One region of the Desulfosporosinus sp. FKA genome, then DNA from elsewhere that is predicted to be linked to it. Evidence: riboswitches for the same ligand, from Rfam matches in the RefSeq annotation. Region 1 holds a riboswitch; each other region holds the start of a gene.
The links. A riboswitch is a leader RNA that binds a small molecule or an ion and turns the genes downstream of it on or off. The one in region 1 is predicted to bind molybdenum cofactor.

Region 1 (4,292 bases):
TTCGAAATCCATTCTGATTGCCTGAGGACAATTTAATGACACACTTTGGTTTAGAGTTACATAATTCAAAAGCTCATCATACATCCTGTTTACAAATCCATCGCTTGGACAAATCGACATACATAGACCGCACTCTGTACAATGATCCGCTTTAATTTGCATTGAATCTTCAATTGCTTTATGGGGACAGGAATCAAAGCATATACGGCAGGGATTGGCAATTGGCCGTTTTGTATTAAGACAATTATCCTTGAGATAAATTACATCACATGTCACTTTAGCCATTGTAATCTCCTTAAGTCCTCGGGGGTATTAATATTGCAGAATATCCTATCCAAGTTTCCAAATTGAGAAAGTGCCTGTTCGGAAACAACGTTAACAGTACAGTAATGGTAAAAATCAAGAATCTTAAATAGACCCTCTTTAATATTCTTCTCAATAAATGGAATACACTTTTTGGAATAAAAGGCATGTAAGGGATGCAATCCCCTGAACTGAGGTACAACAATATCAGCACATGATGTACGTTGATAAAGCGTTCGGATAAGCTCAGAACTTAAAAACGGCATATCACAAGCAACAAAAAATAGTTTATCGTAATTTGCTCCCCTCATGCTACTGTAAAGCCCTCCTATAGGACCCTTATCAATAATCTCATCCTTAATAACCCGTACATCATACTTGGAAAACAAAGATGGTTCATTACTGCTGATTAACACTTCTGAAAAGACACGTTGGAGCACTTCAAGGCTTTTGTCAATAAACAGACGTCCATCAAGTTCCAGAAAAGCCTTATGTCTCCCCATTCTTGAGCTCTTCCCGCCTGCTAGTAGTACACCGGTAGCCTTAATTTCCAACTTATCGACCCTCCATTTTTTGTTATGCCTTCCCGAACGGGCATATTGGATATTTACACTCCGGACATTGTAAACATAATCCACCGTGTGATAATTCGACAAGATTCTGTCTGACTAAACGTTCTCCACATAAAATCCGAGGAAGCACGAGATCAAGAATTGAAGCCTTACTATACATCACACACCCTGGAAGGCCCATGATCGGAATGTCTCCATAATACGCCAAAAGAAACATTGCCCCCGGTAAGACTGGCAGTCCATAGGTTACTATCTCGGCACCAGTTTGCCGAATTCCATATGGAGTTACATCATCAGGGTCGACTGACATTCCCCCAGTCACTACAATAGCCTCTGCACCTTTACTAATAAGGCTCTTAATAGTATCTGAGATTTTCTCTGAATCATCCGGAACAAAAACTTGTTCTAACACTGAGCTGCCTAACGCCTCAAGCTTTTTAGTAACCACCGGCCCAAATTTATCCTCAATTCTTTTGTAAAACACTTCATTGCCAGTTGTTATCAACCCGACCTTAAACGATTGAAGAGGTAATATTGTCACTAATATATCCTGATGTAATACTGCTTCGGCTTCGATTATTTTGTCTTCTTCGATGACTAGGGGAACCACTCTTGTTCCTGCAACTACATCGCCTTCATTAACCAAGGTATTATTATGCCTCGATGCAAAGATGATCTGATCGATTGAATTCAATGAATATAGCAAGTCCATGTTGATTTTAAGCAATCCTCGTTCTTTGGAAATAAGATTGACTTTTCCTTCAGAAGGTTCAGTTAAGGTTAAATTTCCCCCACAGGCTGCGCTAGCAAGCCGTAAGGCTGCTTCATTTTCATGGATTGTCCCCTTTGTTATCTCCCAAACATAAATATGCTCTTTTCCCATGCTGAGAAGAACCTCTACGTCCTCTGGGCGTATTATATGCCCCTTTTTAAAAGCGGCTCCTTTGAATTTACCGGGAACAATTTTTGTGAGATCATGGCAAAGCGCACTGCCTACAGCTTCTGACACATGAATCATTTTCATAAATCTCGCCTCCATTTTTATATTCGTAAACAAACAATAAAAAATCCTTGTTTGGAATATGTCAAACAAGGACTGTGTAAACACAACCCGAATTCTCCTTTCCAAAAACGCGGAGGCACGGTTGTTTCCTTCCGTACCCGAAACGGCCAAATCACCCTGCTTTTATCAGTTTAGGTAAAGAGGCTCGGAGATTCTCTATAACTTTTACGAAAAAATTCACTTCGAGTTATCCTATGCTTATTAAGGTATCTTGTCTGTTATCTTGTTTATGAGTCCACTTCTTTTTCATTGTCCTCATAGAGTCTTTAATACCCTGCCCCTCAAGAATAACGACTATAAATTCAATTATAAGAAATGATATGATAATTGAAAACTAGGATAAATGCTAGTCCCTGTAAGGGAAAACCCTAATATTTATAAATACTACTAGAATCAAAAAGCGTCCTCCTTTCACAATCAAAGTGGAGTGAGGACGATTGTGTTTTTTTATGGCGATCTGTTAATGATTACCCTTCTTCACTATCTTTAGCGGTATCTTTCTGAGTCCCTATAGATTCAACTATTTTAATAGGTTCTTGAGAAGCCGTTTTAAACTCATTGATTCCTCTGCCTAAAGATTTGCCTAACTCCGGCAACTTGCCTGGACCAAAGATGATTAGAGCAACAACCAGAACAACAATCAATTCGGTTGGAGCTAGAAAACCGAAAGAAATTAACACATCTCCCGCCTCCGTTTCTATAGATGTATTAAGCATAAACGAAATAAACCTTCTTTGCTATACGTGAAAACCCTGACATTTATCTGTTTAATATCCATGAAAATTCCCGACACCGAGAATCTAAGCGAAGCTAAAAAATAATCATAGGATACCTCTTGTTTTTAAAAAATAAAGTGATAAAATTATTATATTAGAATTTACTAATATAATAATAAGGCAAATGCCATGTAGTTCTTCACAAATACTCTAAATTTATGGCATTAAAAAAAGAGGAGGCAAAACTCATGTCAACAGTAAAGCTTATCCAAGATCAAGAGGCATCCCCAGAAGTAAAACAAGTGTTTGCGAACCTTGAGAAAGAAAAAGGGATGGTTCCTCCGACGTTTCGCGCTTTAGCCAATTTTCCCGATTACATGAAAGCGACGCTCATGAAAATGAAAACAGCAATGGCTCCCGGGAAAATCGACGCTAAAACAAAAATGCTGATTGCCTTAACTACATCCATCAACAACGGCTCAGATATGTGCATTGCCAACTTCAGCAAACAGCTCAAAAACATGGGGGTTACCGATGAAGAACTCTTAGAAGTTATCGCGGTCATTGACAGTGCAACCGGCATGAACCGAGTTAATACTGGGCTGCGCATCTTCCCTCAAGAGTAAAACCTTCCGACCCAACCCAGGAATGATCGACATTTTCCAATCATTCCTGGGTAAACTACAGTCTTGTAAACCATAAAAATTTAAAGAGGTGTATTTATATGTCAGACAATAATGTACGATGCTCCTGTCAAAGTGGAGAATCTCTCCAAGATAACTTAGTGAAAAATCTCCCGAACACAAGCGTTTCCGACTCCTCCGGCTCACCTAAGCCTGAGGGAGACAAAGACACGAATTGGTACCTTCCCTATATGAATGCCATTACAGAAGGAAAAGAAGTTGAAGAGAAAAAGAGCCCTGTTGCCCTGTTTTATTGCGCAGGGGCTTCAAATGTTGGGCAGTCCACCGTCACAGGCTGTGTGGAAACAGCTGATATCTTAGGCTATAACCGTGTCGCACTCCTTTGCCTAGCCAGTATATCCGCCGGCTTGAAAAATATGATGAATGGTGCTAAAAACGCTCGAGGAATTGTCGCCGTAGATGGATGTCCGATGTCCTGTGCTAAAAGAACCTTAGAAAAGGCCGAGCTCAAGGTTGATCAGCATCTTATTGTCAGTAAAGATTTAAATGTTCCTAAAAACTTTCGGCTCAGTGATTCGAGCGCAATTAAACAAGTAACGAATGCTGTGGTCCAAGCCGTTCTCAGCATTGACTAAGGAGGTTAGGAATATGTCTTCTCCTGTATCTCCCTTACCGGCAGCTAAACAAAAACGTTCCTATGTATTAGCCTGTGTTGCCACAGGCGCCTTTCTCTCCACCTTTGACGGTGGAGTCGTAAACGTCGGACTCCCACGTATGGCTGCGGAATTCAAGGTCAGTTTGTCCATGATTCAGTGGGTACCCTCCGTTTATTTGCTCACCATGTCCGCGCTGCTTCTGATTTTTGGGACTTTAGCCGATATGTTCGGCCGGAAGAGAATTTATAACGGCGGGTTTGCGTTAGTTGGCATTTTTTCTCTTCTCTGCATAATCAGCAATAATGTCTATCTCTTGATCTTTACCCGAGTCTTGCAAG
Region 2 (4,292 bases), on a different contig from region 1:
TCTTTATGACTCTTCACTATGCCGGATCACCGACCAATGTTTTAACGAACGGGGCTTACGACAAAGTCACTAAGACCTATGAGTACAAGGTCTGTGGTGTAAAAGTTTCAAAACTCTAGTAAATACTAAAGGGGCTTTCGTATTTGGCGAAGGCCCCTTTTCAATTTATTATTAGCACAAGGAGGCTTGAGAAATTGATACTTTATGACACTATAAAACAGCTTCCTACTAAGCTCGAGGCGACCGGAGTTTTGCTGGCCGGAGGAAAAAGTTCGCGCATGAAGAAGAATAAAGCTTTCTTGGAATTAGAAGGTAAGCCTCTTGTGGAACGTACTTTAGAAGTTTTGAATAAGACCTTTTCCGAGGTCTTAATTAGCAGTAATGAGCCGGAACTTTATAAGAACTATAATTTTTCGGTTATTCAAGATGAGTATCGTAATCAAGGACCATTAGCAGGACTTTATCAGGGCTTGAAAGCTGCAGGCTACCCCTCTGTTTTTTTTGTTGCTTGTGACATGCCTTTTCTGCAAGGAGAGCTCATTCGTTTTCTGTTTCGTTGGGCACCCGAATATGAGGTCGTAGTTCCTCGATTTCGGTCAGTAATACATCCCCTCCATGCTTTTTATCATCGGAACAGCCTGCCGGCAATAAAAAAAAATCTTGAGGCCGGTCGCCTCAAGATTACCGATTTATTTTCGGCATGTTCTGTGAAATATGTAGAGGAAAATGAACTGACGAATTTTTCGGGTTTAGACGATGTTTTTTGTAATGTGAATACTCCGGAGGAATGGTCAAATATCTTTAAACGATAACTCGTTCGGGACAGGTATATATATTCAAGCGCTGTTCCCGTGCAAAGCCAATGACAGTAATGTTTAAGGCAGCGGCTTGGGATAACGCCATATCAGTTGGGGCGCCACGAGCGATAAGAATGGGAACTTTCATTTTAGCAACTTTTAAAAGAATTTCAGAAGATACTCGGCCGCTAAAGAAAATAACATGGTTTTCAAGCTGTAATCCGGAGCGAAAGGCACTACCGTTTAATTTGTCAAAAACATTATGGCGGCCGATGTCGTAACTTGTTAAGACCACTTCGCCTTGATACCCTACACCGCCGCTGTGGACTCCTCCGGTTGCTTGAAAAAGCGGAAGATGGTTCTGTAAAAAACCAGCGTATTTGTATGCTTCTTCAAGAGAAATACTATACGTTGAGGCGAGTGGCTTAACCATAAGCACATCGTTAGCGAAGCAAAATGAAGCTCGGCTTTTTCCACAGCAAGCTGATACAAATCGTTTGCTCATAAGTTCTTTTTGCAAAAGGCAAGGCTTACCTTCTACCCAAACTAGATGATCAGTGGGGTCCTGGCGGAGTTCATAGACATCATTAGGAGTTTGGATAAAGCCCTCATTGAGTAAAAAGCCTAAGGTGAGTTCTTCAGTCTGTGAAGGAGAACATAAAAGGGTGGCGATTTCTTCTCGGTTATAGTGAACGGTCAAGGGAATTTCTTGTACTACACAGTCTTCAACCTCTTCAAGCCGAAGGCCGTTGGCTTTTAAAATGGTATGAGTTACTATTTCCTTTGTCATGTATACCTCCTCGTACCCTGGTAACTTTAGTTTACAATAGTTTAAGACAGATCTAAATATATTTTTTTCTTAAATCTAATACTGCAATACATGAAGGATTTTTTTTTCTTATATCGAAAAGAATAAGGTATACTTAATACAGTGCACTTGTTTAGCTAAAGTTGAACATTGGGACTTCGGTGGAGTCTCACTACTGGATAATTATTCCGGTTCAACATCATATAACGGTTAGCTTGTGTGTTTTTATGTATGAAGATTCAAAAAAATTATGAACGCTCCGAAGCTGGCTTTCCTAAGGCAAATGCTATGGTAACCAGACAAGTGTCGTGAGACACTCGGGTATTGCAGGAAACTGTAATATCTCCCATTGGAAAGGAGTCTGTTGACAGGAGGAAATAATCCCCCGGTTGTTTACAGACCGTGGTTTTTTTTATTTGCACTAAAAAGAGGGGGATTTTATGCAGGATCAATTTCAAAGACAAATTGATTATCTAAGGATTTCCATAACTGATCGTTGTAATCTCCGCTGTAAGTATTGCATGCCAAGTCAAGGCGTACCGTGGATGCCCCATGAGGACATCTTGAGCTTTGAAGAAATTCTTCGCTTGATGAGGCTTAGTACGCAGCTGGGATTTCATCGTTTTCGCATTACCGGGGGAGAACCGCTTGTCCGCAGAGGAATTATAGATTTTCTTCGTAAAGCGGCACAAATTCCCGGGATTGATGACTTGATGCTTACCACCAATGGGATATTACTTTCTGAAGCAGCCTTCGATTTAAAAGCAGCAGGTGTAAGGCGTGTAAATATTAGTTTGGATACAATGAATCCTGAGCGGTTTGCTGAGATTACACGCGGCGGAGATGTTTCGAAGGTGATTCAAGGAATTTTTCGCTCCCTTGAAGCCGGGCTGAAGCCGGTCAAAGTTAATGTTGTTGTTGTTCGTGATTTTAATACTCAAGAGTTGCCGACTTTTTTAACATTAGCCAAACAGTATCCTATTCATATTCGTTTCATAGAACTCATGCCGATTGGCTCAAGTTCTGAAAGACGGAGTGATTTTGTTCCTATTCAAGAGATGAAAGAATTGTTAGGACTTAAGCAATATGTTCCTGCAAAGGAGATTCTAGGCGGAGGGCCGGCAGAATATTTTCAACTCCGTGACTATAAAGGAAACGTAGGCTTTATTAGCGCTTTGAGCCGTCATTTTTGCAGTACCTGTAATCGCATCCGTTTAACACCTGACGGCAAACTCAGGCCGTGTTTGCATAATAAGTTGGAAATTGATTTAAGAGAAGCCTTACGAAATGGCAGTACAGATCAGGAATTGTTAGATATCTTTGCCCAAGCAGTATGGTGTAAGCCTGCGGAGCATCATATGAATGAGGAAGCTCTGCAAGGTCAGCGTATTATGTCTCAAATCGGAGGTTAGAGAATGGAAGATTTAACCCATTTTGATGAACAAGGTCGCGCTCGAATGGTCGATGTCAGCGATAAAAGTGAAACCTTCCGCGTTGCTGTAGCTCATGGAAATGTCCAGATGAAGCAAGAGACTTTAGCTCGAATTCGCAGTGGGGGAATTGCTAAAGGGGATGTCTTGGCAGTTGCTCAGGTTGCAGGGATTATGGCTGCCAAAAAGACGTCTCTGCTGATTCCAATGTGTCATCCATTGGGAATTACAGGTGCCAAACTGAGTTTCAATTTGAAAGACCCGGGGGAAGTTGAGATTGAAGCGGTTGTAAAAGTTCAAGGAAAAACAGGAGTTGAAATGGAGGCACTGACGGCAGTGAGTATTGCCGCCTTAACCATTTATGATATGTGTAAAGCTATTGATAAATCCATGACGATTGGAGAAATATATTTAGTAGAAAAACAGGGCGGCAAAAGCGGTCATTATGTGCGCTGATCAAAGGCAAGAATAAGAGATACAGTGAACAATAGGACCCACCCCCACTTATAGAAGTGGGGATCTTGAAAACTGGATAATAAGCTAAACAATAAATGTCATATGGTTCAGTTTCTATTTATTAAGAGCAAGTAAAGGTAAACTCGGGGAAAGAATGGTGATGAAGGTGGGTAAAATTGTTGCAGTCTGCGTTAGTGAGCGAAAAGGAATGCGTAAAAAAAATATTGGTAAGGGAATTTTAAAGGTCGGTTTTGGACTAGAAGGCGATGCTCATGGCGGAAATTGGCACCGAATGGTCAGTTTGTTAGGTATGGAAAGTATCAAGACCATGCAGGACAAAGGGCTGGACGTTGGCCCAGGAGATTTTGCCGAGAACTTAACGACGGAAGGGTTGGAATTATATTCGCTTCCCATCGGCACAAAGTTAAAAATAGGTGCAACAAGTGTTGGAGAAGTAACCCAAATCGGCAAAGAATGTCACTCTAAATGCGCAATCTACTATCAAGCGGGAGATTGTGTCATGCCCAAGGAAGGGATTTTTATTCGTTTACTGGAAGGTGGAGCGGTTCGTGTAGGAGATACAATTGAGGTGATAGAATAGTGGTAAGGGTTGGGATAATTACAGCAAGTGATAAAGGATCACGCGGAGAACGAGAAGATCATTCAGGTCCAGTCCTAAAAGAGCTGGTTCGAGAAATGGGCTGGGAAGTTATTGAATATGCAGTGCTTCCTGATGATCAATTGCTCCTTGAAAAAACCCTGCGTTTGTGGGCTGATGAAATGAACTTGGATTTGATATTG
Region 3 (4,292 bases), on a different contig from region 1:
CAGCAGAGTAAATTTACTCGGCAATGATTTAGTTCTTGTTGCCGGGAAAGATAACAGTAAGGTTACTTCGCTTCAGGATTTAACAAAAGCGGGTGTTAGCCAGGTTAGTATCGGTACCCCTGAATCAGTGCCTGCAGGCAAATATGCCCAGGAATCTTTGAAAAACCTCAAACTTTGGAATGCTATACAGCCCAAACTGGTAGAAGCCAAAGATGTGACTCAGGTACTTAATTATGTTGAAACAGGGAATGCGGATGCAGGTTTTGTTTATCAGTCGGACGCTCAACAATCGAAGAAAGTAAAAGTTGTAGCCGTTGTCCCCGATAGCACCCACAATCCGATTGTTTATCCGGCAGCCATTATTGCCGCAACGAAAAATCAACAGGTCACTGAAGATTTCCTTAAATATTTACAAAGTTCCGATGCCCAAAAAGTCTTCCAAAAGTATGGCTTTAAAACCTTAGCAAAATAATTGATAGCCGGGTGAGCCCTATGGATTTGAGTTTTGTGCCGATTATATTATCTCTGAAAGTTGCTTTGGCATCTGTTATCATTGTTACCTGTTTTTCCATTCCCATAGCAGGACTCATGGCACGGCGGGAGTTCTGGGGCAAAGATGTTGTGGAGTCAATCATTACCTTACCCTTAGTACTCCCGCCTTCTGTTATCGGTTTTATGCTGCTGGTTGTCTTCGGGAAGAACGGTCCCTTAGGCGTGTTTCTTGAACAGTTCTTTCATACCAGAGTAGTTTTTACTATCGAGGGAGCGGTGATTGCGGCAGTTGTGGTTTCCTTCCCGTTGATGTATCAATCTGTAAGGGTTGCCATGGAAAGTGTTGACCAAAACCTGGAAAGGGCTGCCCGCACCTTAGGGGCGAGGGAAATAAGGGTGTTTTTCACCATTACTTTGCCGCTGGCTTGGAATGGTATTATTGCCGGTTTGGTTCTGGCTTTCGCTCGGTCCTTGGGGGAATTCGGAGCGACCTTGATGATCGCCGGAAATATCCCCGGCAGAACTCAAACCATGCCTTTGGCTATCTACTTTGCCAATGAATCAGGAGATATGCGTACGGCGAGTATCTTGGTTGTTATCATGACCTCCTTCAGCTTCCTGGTAATTTATGGCTTGAATCGCTGGGGGAAAGGAACACGACGAGATTCGCGGGGAGGCGGGACAAATGCTTAAGGCACATTTTAAAAAGAAATTACCCTCCTTTGAGCTGGAGGTTGATGTTTCCATAAGTAACGGTATTCTCGCTCTCGTCGGGCATTCCGGTGCCGGTAAAACGACGATTCTGCAATGTGTGGCAGGCCTCCAGACCCCATCTTGGGGAGAAATCGCGATTTCCAACAAACCAGTCTTCTCTTCCGAATTAGGGACAAATGTTCCTATTCGTAAACGGCGTATCGGGTATCTTTTTCAAGATTATGCTCTATTTCCCCATATGACGGTTGAGAAAAATGTCCTGTATGGCAAACCGAAAAAAGGGAGTGCGTCCGAAAAGGTTCTTACCGCCGGAGATGTGCTGGAGATGCTCAAAATTGAACATCTTCGGAATCGTTATCCTAGTCAGATTTCAGGGGGAGAGAAACAAAGAGTAGCCCTTGCTCGAGCTTTAATGACGGAACCGGAATTGTTGCTGCTCGATGAACCTCTCTCGGCTCTTGATCAAAACACCCGCAGCACCCTCCAGCAAGAGCTGCTTAAGCTGCAAGCACAATGGAAGATTCCTTTTGTTCTCGTGACCCATGATCTTCAGGAAGCTGAAATGTTAGGCGACCAAATCATTAAAATTGATCATGGCCAACAGGAGATAATTAAGGAACAGGGGGAACAGGGAAAACCGGAAAAGCTAGAATTGGTCAGGGGACTTAATAATGCCCGGTAGGCGGCTCTATCGTTCATCAATATAATTGTGCATGATTATAATTTGAAATTTAATACGTTTACCTCCGAGCCAGAAGGACCTAAAGAGCAGATTAACAAATAAATGCATCTATGGTCGCTGGACAGGATTTTTGATCCTCAGGGTGTTCCTGGAAACGGGTATGCCTTCACGTTTTGAAAAGGAGCAGCATGGAATAGCGATAGGCTATCGGTTTATTAATGGCTCCCTTTTTAGGGAGCCATTATTTACGCTCTCAGTCGTCTTTTTCTTAAATCTTGCCGCATATGGTATTTAACTTGAGCTATTTAAGGGCTTGAAGCAAGACTAGTGGATAAATAATGATCTTTAGAGAGAAGGGAAAGGGGGGACGTTTTGGTTAGCATTTTAAGCGGAATCGATTTTTCTCCCTTATGGATTTCTCTCAGAGCAGCAACACTGGCAACCTTTGTGACCTTCTTTTCCGGCCTGGCGGCTGCAAGTTTTGTCTCAGCTTATCGGGGAAAATTTAAGGGGGTAATTGACGGCCTTCTTACTTTACCTCTGGTTCTGCCTCCTACCGTCGTTGGATTTTTACTGCTTTTAGTTTTGGGCAAAAACGGTCCTCTGGGCAAATTGCTGCTGGCTATTGGCATGACGATCATCTTTTCTTGGCCCGCTACGGTTATTGCGGCTTCAGTAGTGGCATTTCCCTTAATGTATCGGACTGTGCGCAGTGCTTTTGAGCAAATTGATCCCACGATTATTTATGCCGCTCGTACTTTGGGCGTTTCAGAATGGAAGATATTTTGGAAGATAACCATTCCTTTGGCCTGGCCCGGGGTAGCCGCTGGAACAGTATTAGCTTTTGCCAGGGCTTTGGGTGATTTTGGCGCGACGCTGATGGTCGGCGGCAATATTCCAGGAGAAACACTGACGATTCCTGCGGCTATCTTTTTTGCCGCCGACGGAGGAGATATGGAAAAGGCTCTGTTATGGGTAATCCTAATTTTTATCATTTCGCTGATCGTTATGACTCTTATGAATTATTGGTCAGATTACCAGCGCAAGACTATTGTTGCAGGCGGCAGGGAATAACATGGGATTGATTGTTGATATCCGCAAAGAATTAGCGGGTTTTGAACTCAAGGTTAACTTTGAAACTCAGGGAGAGGTTTTAGGTTTTTTGGGGGCTTCCGGTTCAGGCAAAAGCATGACTTTACGCTGTATTGCCGGTATAGAATCTCCTGATCAGGGGCGAATTGTCCTCAATGGCCGCGTCTTGTTTGATTCCCAAAAAGGCATTAATCTGCCTTGCCGGCGCAGGAAGGTCGGCTATGTCTTTCAAAATTACGCTTTGTTTCCCCATCTGACGGTTGAAGAAAATATTGGCTTCGGAATTGGAGAGCGGAAGCGTGAAGATCGCCAGGCGATCATCAAAGAAATGGTTACAATGATCAAGTTGGAGGGCTTAGAAAAGAGATATCCCAGTCAGCTCTCAGGAGGCCAACAGCAGCGAGTTGCCCTGGCCAGAGCCTTGGCAGCAAAGCCCGAAGCCTTGCTTTTAGATGAACCCTTTTCCGCTCTGGATGATTATCTGAGAAACCACATGGTCAAACAATTAACGGAGACTTTGGCGGGGTATTCCGGGGCGACTTTGTTTGTTAGTCATAATATCGAGGAAGTCTATCGGGTTTGCCAAAGTTTGATTCTCTTGTCACGAGGGAAAATCGAGGGGAAAGGAGGGACTGAGGAGGTATTTAAAGCTCCATCGTCGCTGGCGGCGGCCCAATTAACGGGGTGCAAAAACATTTCCCCTGCCAATTACATATCACCTTTTAAGCTGGAAGCCTTAGCTTGGGGCATTACCTTAAAAACTGAGATTAAGCTCTCACGACAAGTTACCCATGTGGGTGTTCGTGCCCATTTGATCGGAGCTGCCGCCGGGGAAATGAAGGATAATGTATTTCGCTGCCGACTTAATTTTATAAGCGAAGGGCCATGCAGAATATCGGTTTATCTGACGGTAGAGCAAGACTATCAGGGGCAGGGCAGCCAGCTGCTGGAATGGGAAATGACTCCGCAAATGTGGCTGGCAATGAAAGATCAGCCGCAGCCCTGGTGTTTGAGGATAGCTCCCGAAGACCTGATTATTTTCTAAATATTCTTTTGATTTTCAAGAAGAGAGGGAGGAAAATAGGATGTTTTCTGGAATAAAGAACTCAAAAGGAAGTCGAGTTATCTTAGGAGTGCTTAGCTGCATTATTCTACTCATGTTAGTATCCATCTCTGGGTGTTCAAGCAGTGTCAAGGACGCTTCAACTACAGCAGCCAGCGGTGCCGGTCAAAGCAAGCAAATTAAACTTGTCATTTCCACAGCCCCTAGTCTAAAAGGTTCCTTTGATGGAATAAAAACACGTTATGAGGC

Region 2: linked by a shared signal. The riboswitch ahead of moaA (GTP 3',8-cyclase MoaA) and the one ahead of B5771_RS13535 (molybdopterin-binding protein) in region 1 are both predicted to bind molybdenum cofactor.
Region 3: linked by a shared signal. The riboswitch ahead of modB (molybdate ABC transporter permease subunit) and the one ahead of B5771_RS13535 (molybdopterin-binding protein) in region 1 are both predicted to bind molybdenum cofactor.

What each region holds. Positions count from the first base shown of each region.
Region 1 covers NZ_NAHZ01000029.1:140,686-144,977, reverse strand. The annotation lists gene B5771_RS13545 (4Fe-4S binding protein) at 1-285, opposite strand, end outside; gene B5771_RS13540 (molybdenum cofactor guanylyltransferase) at 273-857, opposite strand; gene B5771_RS13535 (molybdopterin-binding protein) at 880-1,899, opposite strand; molybdenum cofactor riboswitch at 1,978-2,101, opposite strand; gene tatA (twin-arginine translocase TatA/TatE family subunit) at 2,406-2,618, opposite strand; gene B5771_RS13525 (carboxymuconolactone decarboxylase family protein) at 2,903-3,280, shown strand; gene B5771_RS13520 (putative zinc-binding protein) at 3,379-3,933, shown strand; gene B5771_RS13515 (MFS transporter) at 3,947-4,292, shown strand, end outside.
Region 2 covers NZ_NAHZ01000030.1:24,443-28,734, forward strand. The annotation lists gene fdhF (formate dehydrogenase subunit alpha) at 1-119, shown strand, start outside; gene B5771_RS13995 (molybdenum cofactor guanylyltransferase) at 195-812, shown strand; gene fdhD (formate dehydrogenase accessory sulfurtransferase FdhD) at 802-1,587, opposite strand; molybdenum cofactor riboswitch at 1,851-1,981, shown strand; gene moaA (GTP 3',8-cyclase MoaA) at 2,046-3,017, shown strand; gene moaC (cyclic pyranopterin monophosphate synthase MoaC) at 3,021-3,491, shown strand; gene B5771_RS14015 (MOSC domain-containing protein) at 3,658-4,092, shown strand; gene mog (molybdopterin adenylyltransferase) at 4,092-4,292, shown strand, end outside.
Region 3 covers NZ_NAHZ01000031.1:313,684-317,975, forward strand. The annotation lists gene modA (molybdate ABC transporter substrate-binding protein) at 1-472, shown strand, start outside; gene modB (molybdate ABC transporter permease subunit) at 493-1,185, shown strand; gene B5771_RS16530 (ATP-binding cassette domain-containing protein) at 1,178-1,888, shown strand; molybdenum cofactor riboswitch at 1,939-2,089, shown strand; gene modB (molybdate ABC transporter permease subunit) at 2,261-2,962, shown strand; gene B5771_RS16540 (ATP-binding cassette domain-containing protein) at 2,964-4,025, shown strand; gene modA (molybdate ABC transporter substrate-binding protein) at 4,066-4,292, shown strand, end outside.